2 regions of the Variovorax sp. Soil_C_39 genome follow, and region 1 is predicted to be linked to the other one. Evidence: riboswitches for the same ligand, from Rfam matches in the RefSeq annotation. Region 1 holds a riboswitch; the other holds the start of a gene.
The links. Region 1 has a riboswitch for S-adenosylhomocysteine ahead of ahcY (adenosylhomocysteinase). Riboswitches for the same ligand answer to the same signal wherever they lie in the genome.
Positions count from the first base shown of each region.

Region 2: another riboswitch for S-adenosylhomocysteine. It lies ahead of metH (methionine synthase); the one in region 1 lies ahead of ahcY (adenosylhomocysteinase).

Region 1 covers NZ_JBDGJQ010000011.1:92,904-98,143, reverse strand. The annotation lists gene AC3A6J_RS23410 (septal ring lytic transglycosylase RlpA family protein) at 1-517, opposite strand, end outside; gene metF (methylenetetrahydrofolate reductase [NAD(P)H]) at 529-1,353, opposite strand; gene AC3A6J_RS23400 (TlyA family RNA methyltransferase) at 1,364-2,173, opposite strand; gene ahcY (adenosylhomocysteinase) at 2,173-3,612, opposite strand; S-adenosyl-L-homocysteine riboswitch at 3,681-3,749, opposite strand; gene phaP (TIGR01841 family phasin) at 3,905-4,405, shown strand; gene AC3A6J_RS23385 (FadR/GntR family transcriptional regulator) at 4,421-4,744, opposite strand; gene AC3A6J_RS23380 (GntR family transcriptional regulator) at 4,651-5,049, opposite strand; partial or broken gene AC3A6J_RS23375 (M20/M25/M40 family metallo-hydrolase) at 5,052-5,240, shown strand, end outside.
Region 2 covers NZ_JBDGJQ010000005.1:13,038-18,277, reverse strand. The annotation lists gene AC3A6J_RS14300 (LysR family transcriptional regulator) at 22-936, opposite strand; gene AC3A6J_RS14295 (PACE efflux transporter) at 1,040-1,504, shown strand; S-adenosyl-L-homocysteine riboswitch at 1,554-1,657, shown strand; gene metH (methionine synthase) at 1,717-4,431, shown strand; gene AC3A6J_RS14285 (ArnT family glycosyltransferase) at 4,475-5,240, shown strand, end outside.

The DNA of each region.
Region 1 (5,240 bases):
TCAGGTCGATGCGCTCGGCGGCCGCGCGGCTCAGGTCGATGATGCGTCCCTGGGTGAAGGGCCCGCGGTCGGTGATGCGCACCAGCACCTCGCTGCCATTGACGAGGCTGCGCACGCAGACGCGGGTGTTGAACGGCAGCGTCTTGTGCGCCGCCGTCATGGCGCCCATGTCGAAGAGTTCGCCGCTGGCCGTCTTGCGCCGATGGAACTGAATGCCGTACCACGAGGCTCCGCCGCGCTCGAAGATCTTGCGCGGCGCGCTGTCGCCCGGCACGCCGTCGTCCTCGGGCCCGTCCATCTCGGACACCGCCAGGTCGTACCGAACCGACGGCACGTTCGAGCGCGGCGCGGCGCCCGCCGGGACCGACAGCTTGCGCTGGAGCGGCAGCAGGCGGACTTCGCTTTCACTCTTTTCGCCCGTCGTTGCCGCGCCTTCTGTCGCAGGCGGCATGGCGCAGCCGGCCAGCGCGCAGGTCACGGCGACGAGCGCGACGCGCAACGGGTTTCCCGATCGCACGCCCCACGCCATCAGTCGAGGCGCTCCAGCACGGCCAGCGTCGCCGCCGACTGGTTCATCGTGTAGAAGTGCAGCGCCGGCGCGCCGGCATCGCGCAGGCGCGCGCAGAGTTCGGTCACCACATCGAGGCCGAAGGCCTTGATCGATGCGGTGTCGTCGCCGAAGCCTTGCAGCCGCAAGCGGATCCAGCGCGGGATCTCGGCGCCGCACGCATCGGAAAAACGCATGAGCTGCGTCGAGCTGGTGATCGGCATGATGCCGGGCACGATCGGCGTATCGAGACCGAACTTGCGCACGTCGTCGACGAAGCGGAAGTACGCCTCGGGGCTGAAGAAGTACTGCGTGATCGCCGAATCGGCGCCGGCCTTCACCTTGGCGGCGAAGGCTTGAAGGTCGGCTTCGGGCGAGCGCGCCTGCGGATGCACTTCGGGGTAGCAGGCCACCTCGATGTGGAAGTCGCGGCCGGTCTCCTCGCGGATGAAGGCCACGAGGTCGCTCGCGTACATGAACTCGCCGCCGACGCCGTAGCCGCTCGGCAGGTCGCCGCGCAGCGCCACGAGGCGCTTGACGCCCATGGCCTTGAGCTCGGCCAGCTGCTCGCGCACGGTGGCGCGCGTGGCGCCGATGCACGAGAAATGGCTGGCGGCGTCGACGCCTTCGGACAGGATCTCCTGCACCGCACCGAAGGTGCCCTGGTGCGTGGAGCCGCCGGCGCCGTAGGTCACCGAGCAGAACTCGGGCTTGCGCGCATAGAGCTGCTGGCGCACCGCGCGCAGCTTGACCGCGCCCTCGGGCGTCTTGGTCGGAAAGAATTCGAAACTCAGCGGAAGGCGCACAGGCGTCCCCTCAGGCGCCGTCCGCAGGGACGGCATGGATGAAAAACTCGCGGTTGCCGTCGCCACCGGCGATCGGGCTCTCGAACCACTGCACCACGCGCAGGCCGAGCGCCTCGCAGGCGTCGCGCAGGCGCTTCTCGACGATCTCGTACATCGCCGGATCGCGCACGATACCGCCCTTGCCGACCTGCCCGGGCTGCAGCTCGAACTGCGGCTTGACGAGCATCAGCAGGCGGCCGTCTGCGGCCAGGAACTGCACCACGGCCGGCAGCACCAGCGTGAGCGAGATGAAGGACAGGTCGCCGACGATCAGGTCGAAGCGCGGTTCGGCTGGCGCGTCGGTCTCTGCGGCGCCCTCTTCCTCATCCTCGCCCTTGTCCTGCAGGTCCTCCGCCGACAGCGCACGCGCATTGACACCCTCGATGGCGAGCACGCGCTCGTCCTCGCGCAGCTTCGCATGCAGCTGCCCGTGGCCGACATCGACGCCCACCACCCGGGCCGCGCCGCGCTGCAGCAGGCAGTCGGTAAAACCGCCGGTCGACTGGCCGACGTCGAGGCACAGCAGGCCGGCCGGGTCCACCCCGCTCACGGCCAGTGCGCCTTCGAGCTTGAGCCCGCCGCGCGAGACGTAGCGCGCCTCGGCCGCATCGTCGAGCGCGAGCTCGGCGGACTCCGGCACCTCGTCGCGGTTCTTCACGACGGTGCGCCATGCGTCGGCCGTGCCCGCATCGCGCCAGCGCATGCCGCCGGCAATGAGCCGCACGGCCTGCGAGCGCGAGGCGGCAAGGCCGCGTTCCACCAGCAGCTGGTCGGCGCGCATCAGTAGCGGTACGTGTCCGGCTTGTAGGGGCCGTTCTTGTCCACGCCGATGTAGGCGGCCTGCGCGTCGGTCAGCTCGGTGAGCATGGCGCCGACCTTCTTCAGGTGCAGGCGCGCGACCTTCTCGTCGAGGTGCTTGGGCAGCACGTAGACCTTGCCGGCCTGGTAGGCGTCGGGCTTGGTGAAGAGCTCGATCTGCGCGATGGTCTGGTTGGCGAACGACGACGACATCACGAAGCTCGGGTGGCCCGTGCCGCAGCCCAGGTTCACGAGCCGGCCCTTGGCCAAGAGGATGATCTTCTTGCCGTCGGGGAAGGTGATGTGGTCGACCTGCGGCTTGATCTCTTCCCACTCGTACTTCTCGATCGACGCGACATCGATTTCGTTGTCGAAGTGGCCGATGTTGCAGACGATGGCCTGGTCCTTCATCTTCACCATCGTGTCGTGCGTGATGACGTCCTTGTTGCCCGTGGTCGTCACGAATATGTCGGCCTTGTCGGCGGCATATTCCATGGTGACGACCTTGTAGCCTTCCATCGCGGCTTGCAGGGCGTTGATCGGGTCGATCTCGGTCACCCACACCTGGGCGCTCAGCGCGCGCAGTGCCTGGGCCGAGCCCTTGCCCACGTCGCCGTAGCCGGCCACGCAGGCGACCTTGCCGGCGATCATCACGTCGGTCGCGCGCTTGATGCCGTCGACCAGCGACTCGCGGCAGCCGTACAGGTTGTCGAACTTGCTCTTGGTGACCGAGTCGTTCACGTTGATGGCGCGGAACAGCAGCGTGCCCTTGGCGCTCATCTCGTTGAGGCGGTGCACGCCGGTGGTGGTTTCCTCGGTCACGCCGATGATCTCTGCCGACTTGCGCGTGTACCAGGTCGCATCGACCGCGAGCTTGGCCTTGATGGCCGCGTAGAGGATGCGCTCTTCCTCGCTGCCCGGGTTGGCGAGCACGCCGAGATCCTTCTCGGCGCGCTGGCCCAGGTGCATCAGCAGCGTGGCGTCGCCGCCGTCGTCGAGGATCATGTTCGGGCCTTCGCCCTTCGAGCCCTTGGGACCGAAGTCGAAGATCGCGTGGGTGTAGTCCCAGTAGTCCTTCAGCGACTCGCCCTTGATCGCGAACACCGGCGTGCCTGCGGCGGCGATCGCGGCGGCGGCATGGTCCTGCGTCGAGAAGATGTTGCACGAGGCCCAGCGCACCTCGGCACCGAGCGCCTGCAGCGTCTCGATCAGCACCGCGGTCTGGATCGTCATGTGCAGCGAGCCCGTGATGCGCGCACCCTTGAGCGGCTGCGCCTTCGAGAACTCCTCGCGGATGGCCATCAGGCCGGGCATTTCGGTTTCGGCGATCCTGATTTCCTTGCGGCCCCAGGCAGCGAGCGAGAGGTCGGCGATTGCCTGGTCGGCGGAGGAGACGGGGGTGGGCTTGAGAACAGCGCTCATGAGAACTCCAACAAAGCTGGTTTGAAAGATGCCACTGCGTTCGGGGAAAAAAGACTCACCGCGAGAACAGCGGATGAGCGTGGTTGCGATGTGGTCCGAGCCTCACGCCTGATGGCGCTGCAACGCTCCTCGGAATCGGGGATTGTAAGCGTGAGGCCTTCCGGGGCCAATCGGCGGGACTTCCCACATTGAGAAAAACGGGCAGCCGGCGTATCGTGGCGGCGGCACTTCGCCGCCCGGGCGGCCAAGCCTTTCTCTCTCTTCCTCACACGACGCAACAGGAGATGTCACCATGGCCACTGCCAGGAAAGCCGCCCCCCGCAAGACCACCGCGAGCAGCAACGCAAGCGCCACCGACACGAAGAAGACGCCCCCCGGCGCCGCGGAGATGTTCAACCCCCTCAAGGCCATGGCCGACCGCCTGCAGGACCTCGACCTCACGGGCGGTGCCGGCAAGGTGCTGGAAAGCAGCCGCAAGGACCTGCAGGCGCTGATGCAGGCCAACGAGAAGTCGTTCCAGGGCCTGCAGACGGTGGTGCAGCGGCAGACCGAGATGATCAAGCAGGCCATCGGCGAATGGCAGACCGCGGCCAAGGGCATGCCCGGCAAGGATGCGAAGGAGAATCTCGCCAAGCTCGACGAGCTCGGTCGGCAGTCGTTTCAGCGCGCGGTGGACGACATCCAGGAACTCGCCGGCCTCGCCGCCAAGTCGCAGGCCGACGCGTTCGAGGTTGTGCGCCAGCGCATCCAGGCCAACGTCGACGAAGTGACGCAGATGCTCAAGCGCAAGTAGGCGCTTGGGCGCCGCTCAGTCGATCAGCGCGCGCCGGACGTCTTCCTGGAGGCTGCGCAGGTGCTCGCGCATGGCCGTGCGGGCACTTTCAGCGTTGCGGGTGCGCAGCGCGCCCACGATCTCGCGGTGCTCGTCGTGGTTTTCGCTGTGGCGGTGCAGCGGGCTGTGAAGCCGGAACAGGCGCGCGTTGACCCGCAGCTCTTCCACCAGCCGCGGAAACACCACGTTGCCGCTGGCGTTGGCGATCAGCAGGTGGAAGCGGTCGTCGAAATGCCAGTGCTCCGTCTCGCTGTGCTCGCCCTCGCCCAGTGCGTGGATCTCGGCTTCGAGCGTTTCGATCTCGGCGTCGGTGATCTTGCCGACTGCAAGCGCGATGGCCTCGCATCGATCACCTCGCGTGCGCGCATGCAGTCGAAGTACTCCTTGGTGCCGAGCGCCCGCACCGCATACGAGCGCGCATCGCGCCGCACCAGCAGGCCTTCGCCCGCGAGCCGCACCAGCGCCTCGCGCATGGGCGTGCGCGAAATGCGCAGGTCTTCGGCCAGCCTGGCCTCCTGCAGTGGGCTGCCCGGAGAGATCTGGCGGTCGAGGATCAGCATGCGCAGCCGTTCGTAGGCCTGCTCCGCGAGGCTGGCGGAGCGCACCTCTGGCCGCCTCGGGCACCGCGCTGGCCGGCGCGGTCGAGTTGCACCTGACCTACGACGAGGAAACCGGCGGCATGACCGGCCCCGGCTGGATCCTGTCGAAAGGCCTGAGCCGGCCCGACTACGTGCTGTCGGCCGCCTTCTCGCACCACGTGGTGGTGGCGCACAACGGCTGCCTGCACCTCGAGGTG
Region 2 (5,240 bases), on a different contig from region 1:
ATGACATTGTCCGGTTCCACGTCAACCCTCGGCAGCCGCCTTGGCCGCCTGCCGGTCCCGCGCAATCAACGCCACGAAGCGCTGCGCGCCCAGCCCCAGCGGCCGCTCGCGCGACCACACCACGTCGACCCACAGGTCGAGCCCGTTGCTGAGGTTCTCGAACGGAATCTCGACCAGCGCACCGGTCGCCACGTGCGGCCGGGCGAAATTGCGCGGCAGCCAGCCCCAGCCGAGGCCGGCGGTGATCAGGCTCAGCGCGGCCAGCGCGTTGTCGGTGCGCCAGACATGGCGCGCGAACACGAAGCGCGGGTCGCTGGTGGCGAGGTCGCGTCCGGCCACCACGATCTGCCGCGTGTTCGTGAGGTGCTCCTCGCGCAGGCGCTGGCCCGCGGCCGCCTGCAGCACCGGATGGCCGGGCGCCATGACCGCCACCATGGTGTCGCTGCCCACCTCCTGGAATCCTTCGCGGCCGTCGAGGCTCGGCCGCTCGAACACCAGCGCCAGCTGCGCGCGCCCGCTGTGCAGCAGGGCCAGCGCATCGGCCTGCGGCGCCGCCAGCACCTCGACCTGCAGCAGCGGGTATTCGTCGGCGAGCGCCGCGAGCGGACCGCTCCAGGGCGCCGCCAGCAGTTCGGGCGCGATCGCCAGCGTGAGGCGGTCTTCGAGCCCCCGCGTGAGCGCGAGCGCCTGCACCTGCAACTGCTTGAGCTGCGCCGCGAGCAGCCGCGCCTGCGGCTCCAGAGATCGCGCGGCGGCGGTCGGCTGTGGCTCGCGGCCGCTGCGGTCGAACAGCGGCAGCGCCAGCTCGGCCTCGAGGTTGGCGATCGCCATGCTCACCGCCGACGGCACCTTGTGCAGCGCACGCGCCGCGGCCGAGAAGGAGCCGTGGTCGATCACGGCCAGAAAGACTTCGACGCTGTCGCTGGAGAAGGCCATGGGTGTCGATCTATCAATAAAACTGAAACAAGTTAACTTTTTATATCAGCAAATCACAAATAAAGTCCAGGCATCGCTTTTTCATTTGCCAGAGGAACAGGTCATGCAGGGCATCCAACGCCGCGTCGTCTACATCGCTCTTTACGAAGGGATCGCCATCGTGGCCGCCAGCGCCGGGCTGGCGCTGATGACGGGCGCGGGGCTCGGCCATTCGGGCGCGCTGGCCGTCGCGGCCTCGGTGGTCGCGGTGATCTGGAACCTGCTGTTCAACGCGCTTTTCGAGCGCTGGGAAGCGCGCCAGCTGGTTCGCGGGCGCAGCCTGCGCCGCCGTATCGCCCATGCGATCGGCTTCGAGGGCGGCCTGATCGCGGTGCTGGTGCCGCTGTTCGCCTGGGGCCTGGGCGTGTCGCTCTGGGAGGCGCTCGTCATGGACCTGGGCCTGGTGGTGTTCTTCCTGGTCTACACCTTCGTCTTCAACTGGGGCTTCGACCGCGTGTTCGGCCTGCCGGCCTCGGCCGCCCCCGCCACGCCCGCGCCAGCGGACGGGATGGCGCGCCAGGGCGCCTGAACGCCCCCGCGCGGCCGCGGCGCCTGCCGCAGCCGGTAAAATCACGCTCCCTTCCAAGGAGCGTTGCAGCGGCGGCCCACACAGCGGCCCGCCGTCAGGCTTGGAAGGCGCCCTGCTGGCCGGGGCGCAAGCCGCCAACGACGCTCACCTGCCGTTTTTCCCTGCACAGGTGAGCCCCGATGAGTGATGTTTCCACGACCCCCGTTCCCGCGATGAAGCTGTCCGGCCTCGAGCCGGTGGCCATCGGTGCCGGCTCGCTGTTCGTCAACATCGGGGAGCGCACCAACGTCACCGGCTCGAAGGCCTTCGCGCGGATGATCCTGAACGGCCAGTTCGAAGAGGCGCTGGCCGTGGCGCGCCAGCAGGTCGAGAACGGCGCGCAGGTGATCGACATCAACATGGACGAAGCCATGCTCGACAGCAAGGCCGCGATGGTGCGCTTCCTGAACCTGATCGCGAGCGAGCCCGACATCGCGCGCGTGCCGGTGATGGTCGACAGCTCGAAGTGGGACGTCATCGAGGCGGGGCTGCGCTGCATCCAGGGCAAGGGCATCGTCAACTCCATCTCCATGAAGGAAGGCGTCGACAAGTTCAAGCACGAGGCCCGGCTCGTGCGGCGCTATGGCGCGGCGGCGGTGGTGATGGCCTTCGACGAGAAGGGCCAGGCCGACACCTTCGAGCGCAAAATCGAGATCTGCGAGCGCGCCTACCGCATCCTTGTGGACGAGGTGGACTTTCCGCCCGAGGACATCATCTTCGACCCGAACATCTTCGCGATCGCCACCGGCATCGAGGAGCACGACAACTACGCGGTCGACTTCATCAACGCGGTGCGCTGGATCAAGCAGAACCTGCCGGGCGCCAAGGTGTCGGGCGGCGTCTCCAACGTGAGCTTCAGCTTCCGCGGCAACGACCCGGTGCGCGAAGCGATCCACACCGTGTTTCTCTACCACGCGATCCAGGCCGGCATGGACATGGGCATCGTCAACGCCGGCATGGTCGGCGTGTACGACGACCTCGAGCCGACCTTGCGCGAGCGCGTGGAAGACGTGGTGCTGAACCGCCGTTCCGATGCGGGCGAGCGCCTGGTCGAAGTGGCCGAGACCGCCAAGAGCGGTGCCAAGGACGACAGCAAGAAGCTCGAATGGCGCGGCACGCCGGAGCATCCGGTGCACGTCAACCAGCGCCTGTCGCACGCCATGGTGCACGGCATCACCGACTTCATCGTCGAGGACACCGAAGAGGCCTACCAGCAGATCCTCGCCAAGGGCGGCCGGCCGCTGCACGTGATCGAAGGCCCGTTGATGGACGGCATGAACATCGTGGGCGACCTGTTCGGCCAGGGCAAGATGTTCCTGCCGCAGGTGGTGAAGTCGGCGCGCGTGATGAAGTCGGCCGTGGCCCACCTCATTCCCTACATCGAGGAAGAGAAGCGCCAGGACGAGGCCGCGGGCCGCGACGTGCGCACCAAGGGCAAGATCATCATCGCCACGGTGAAGGGCGACGTGCACGACATCGGCAAGAACATCGTCACCGTCGTGCTCCAGTGCAACAACTTCGAGGTGGTGAACATGGGCGTGATGGTCCCGTGCCACGAGATCCTGGCCCGGGCCAAGGTCGAGGGCGCGGACATCGTCGGCCTCTCGGGCCTGATCACGCCGAGCCTCGAGGAGATGCAGTACGTGGCCGGCGAGATGCAGAAGGACGACCATTTCCGCATCCGGAAGATCCCGCTCATGATCGGCGGCGCCACCACCAGCCGCGTGCACACGGCCGTGAAGATCGCACCGCACTACGAAGGCCCCGTGGTCTACGTGCCCGACGCCTCGCGCAGCGTGAGCGTGGCGCAGAGCCTGCTGTCGGATCAGGCGGCCGCCTACATCGGCGAGATCAACGCCGACTACGACAAGGTGCGGCTGCAGCACGCCAACAAGAAGCAGGTGCCGCTGTGGCCGCTCGCCAAGGCGCGCGCCAACAAGACGCCGATCGACTGGTCGAACTACGTGCCGCCGGTGCCCAAGTTCATCGGCCGGCGCGTGTTCAAGAACTTCGACCTGACCGAGCTCGCGAAGTACATCGACTGGGGCCCGTTCTTCCAGACCTGGGACCTGGCCGGGCCGTTCCCCGCGATCCTCAAGGACGAGGTCGTCGGCACCGAGGCCGTGCGCGTCTATGCCGACGGCCAGCGCATGCTCAAGCGACTGATCGAAGGGCGCTGGCTCACCGCAAGCGGCGTGGTGGGCTTCTGGCCCGCCAACACGGTGAACGACGACGACATCGCGCTCTATACCGACGAGACGCGCAGCGAAGTGGCGCTCACCTGGTACGGCATGCGCCAGCAGGCAGAGAAGCACGTGATCGACGGCGTGATGCGCCCGAGCCGCTGCCTGGCCGACTTCGTCGCGCCGAAGGACAGCGGCCTGGCGGACTACGTGGGCGTGTTCGCGGTCACCGCGGGCCTGGGCGTCGAGAAGAAGGAGAAGTACTTCACCGACGACCTCGACGACTACTCTGCCATCATGCTCAAGGCGCTGGCCGACCGGCTGGCCGAGGCCTTTGCCGAGGCGCTGCACCATCGCGCGCGCACCGACTTGTGGGGCTACGCGAGCGACGAGGCGCTCGGCAATGACGAGATGATCGCCGAGAAATACCGCGGCATCCGCCCCGCGCCCGGCTACCCAGCCTGCCCCGACCACAGCGTGAAGCGCCCGATGTTCGACCTTCTGGGTTGCGCGGACATTGGCATGACGCTCACCGAAAGCCTCGCTATGATGCCGGCCGCCAGCGTGAGCGGTTTCTACCTGAGCCACCCCGACGCCACGTACTTCAACGTCGGCAAGATCGGGCACGACCAGCTGCAGGACCAGGCCGCGCGGCGCAAGCAGAGCGAATCCGAACTCGAGCGCCTGCTGGCACCCAACCTTTGAACCCGCCGGCCGCCCGGCACCGGGAGTCGTTATTCAGAAGCTGATGTTTGCAGCCGCGCAGTACGCGGCATGGGCGGTCTTCGTGGTCGCCTGCTGGGGCGCGGGACGCGCGCTGCTTGCGCACCTGGCGCCGCCGCCCCGTCGCGATGCCTGGCTCGAGGCGGCCATGGCCGCGGCCCTCGGGGTCGGCTTCTTCATCTGCGCCTTCCAGCTGCTCGCGGTCTTCGGCCTGTTCAAGCCGCAGGCCACGGCGGCGCTGGTCGGCGCGGGCGTGCTGGCGGCGGCGCTGCAGGCAAGGCCCTGGTGGCGCGCGCTGCGGGTGCTGCGCGGCACTGCGGCCGTCGCCGCCCGGGCGCCCTGGGCGCGCAACGAGAAGATCGCCGCCATCGCGCTCGCGCTGGTGGCGCTGCCATCGATCGTCGCGCCGCTCGCGCCACCGGCCGCGTTCGACGAGCTCATGTACCACCTGCCCTATGCGCGCCTGGTGGCCGAGCAGGGCAGCCTCGGCATCCACGAGTGGCTGCGCTACCCCTGGTTCCCGTACAACTACAACCTGCTCTATGCGGCCGCGCTGCAACTCGGCGACGACGTGCTGCCGCACCTGCTCAACGGACTGGCCGGCGCGCTCTCGGTGCTGATGGTCTTTCGCCTCGGGATGCTGCATGCGAACCGGCTCACCGCCTGCATCGGCGCCGCGATCTGGCTCGGCATCGGCGACTATTCGAATGCGCTCATCGACATGGGCGTGGCGCTCTTCGTGCTCACGGCCTGCGTGGCGCTGTGGTGGTGGCGCGAGTCCGAGCCGGTGG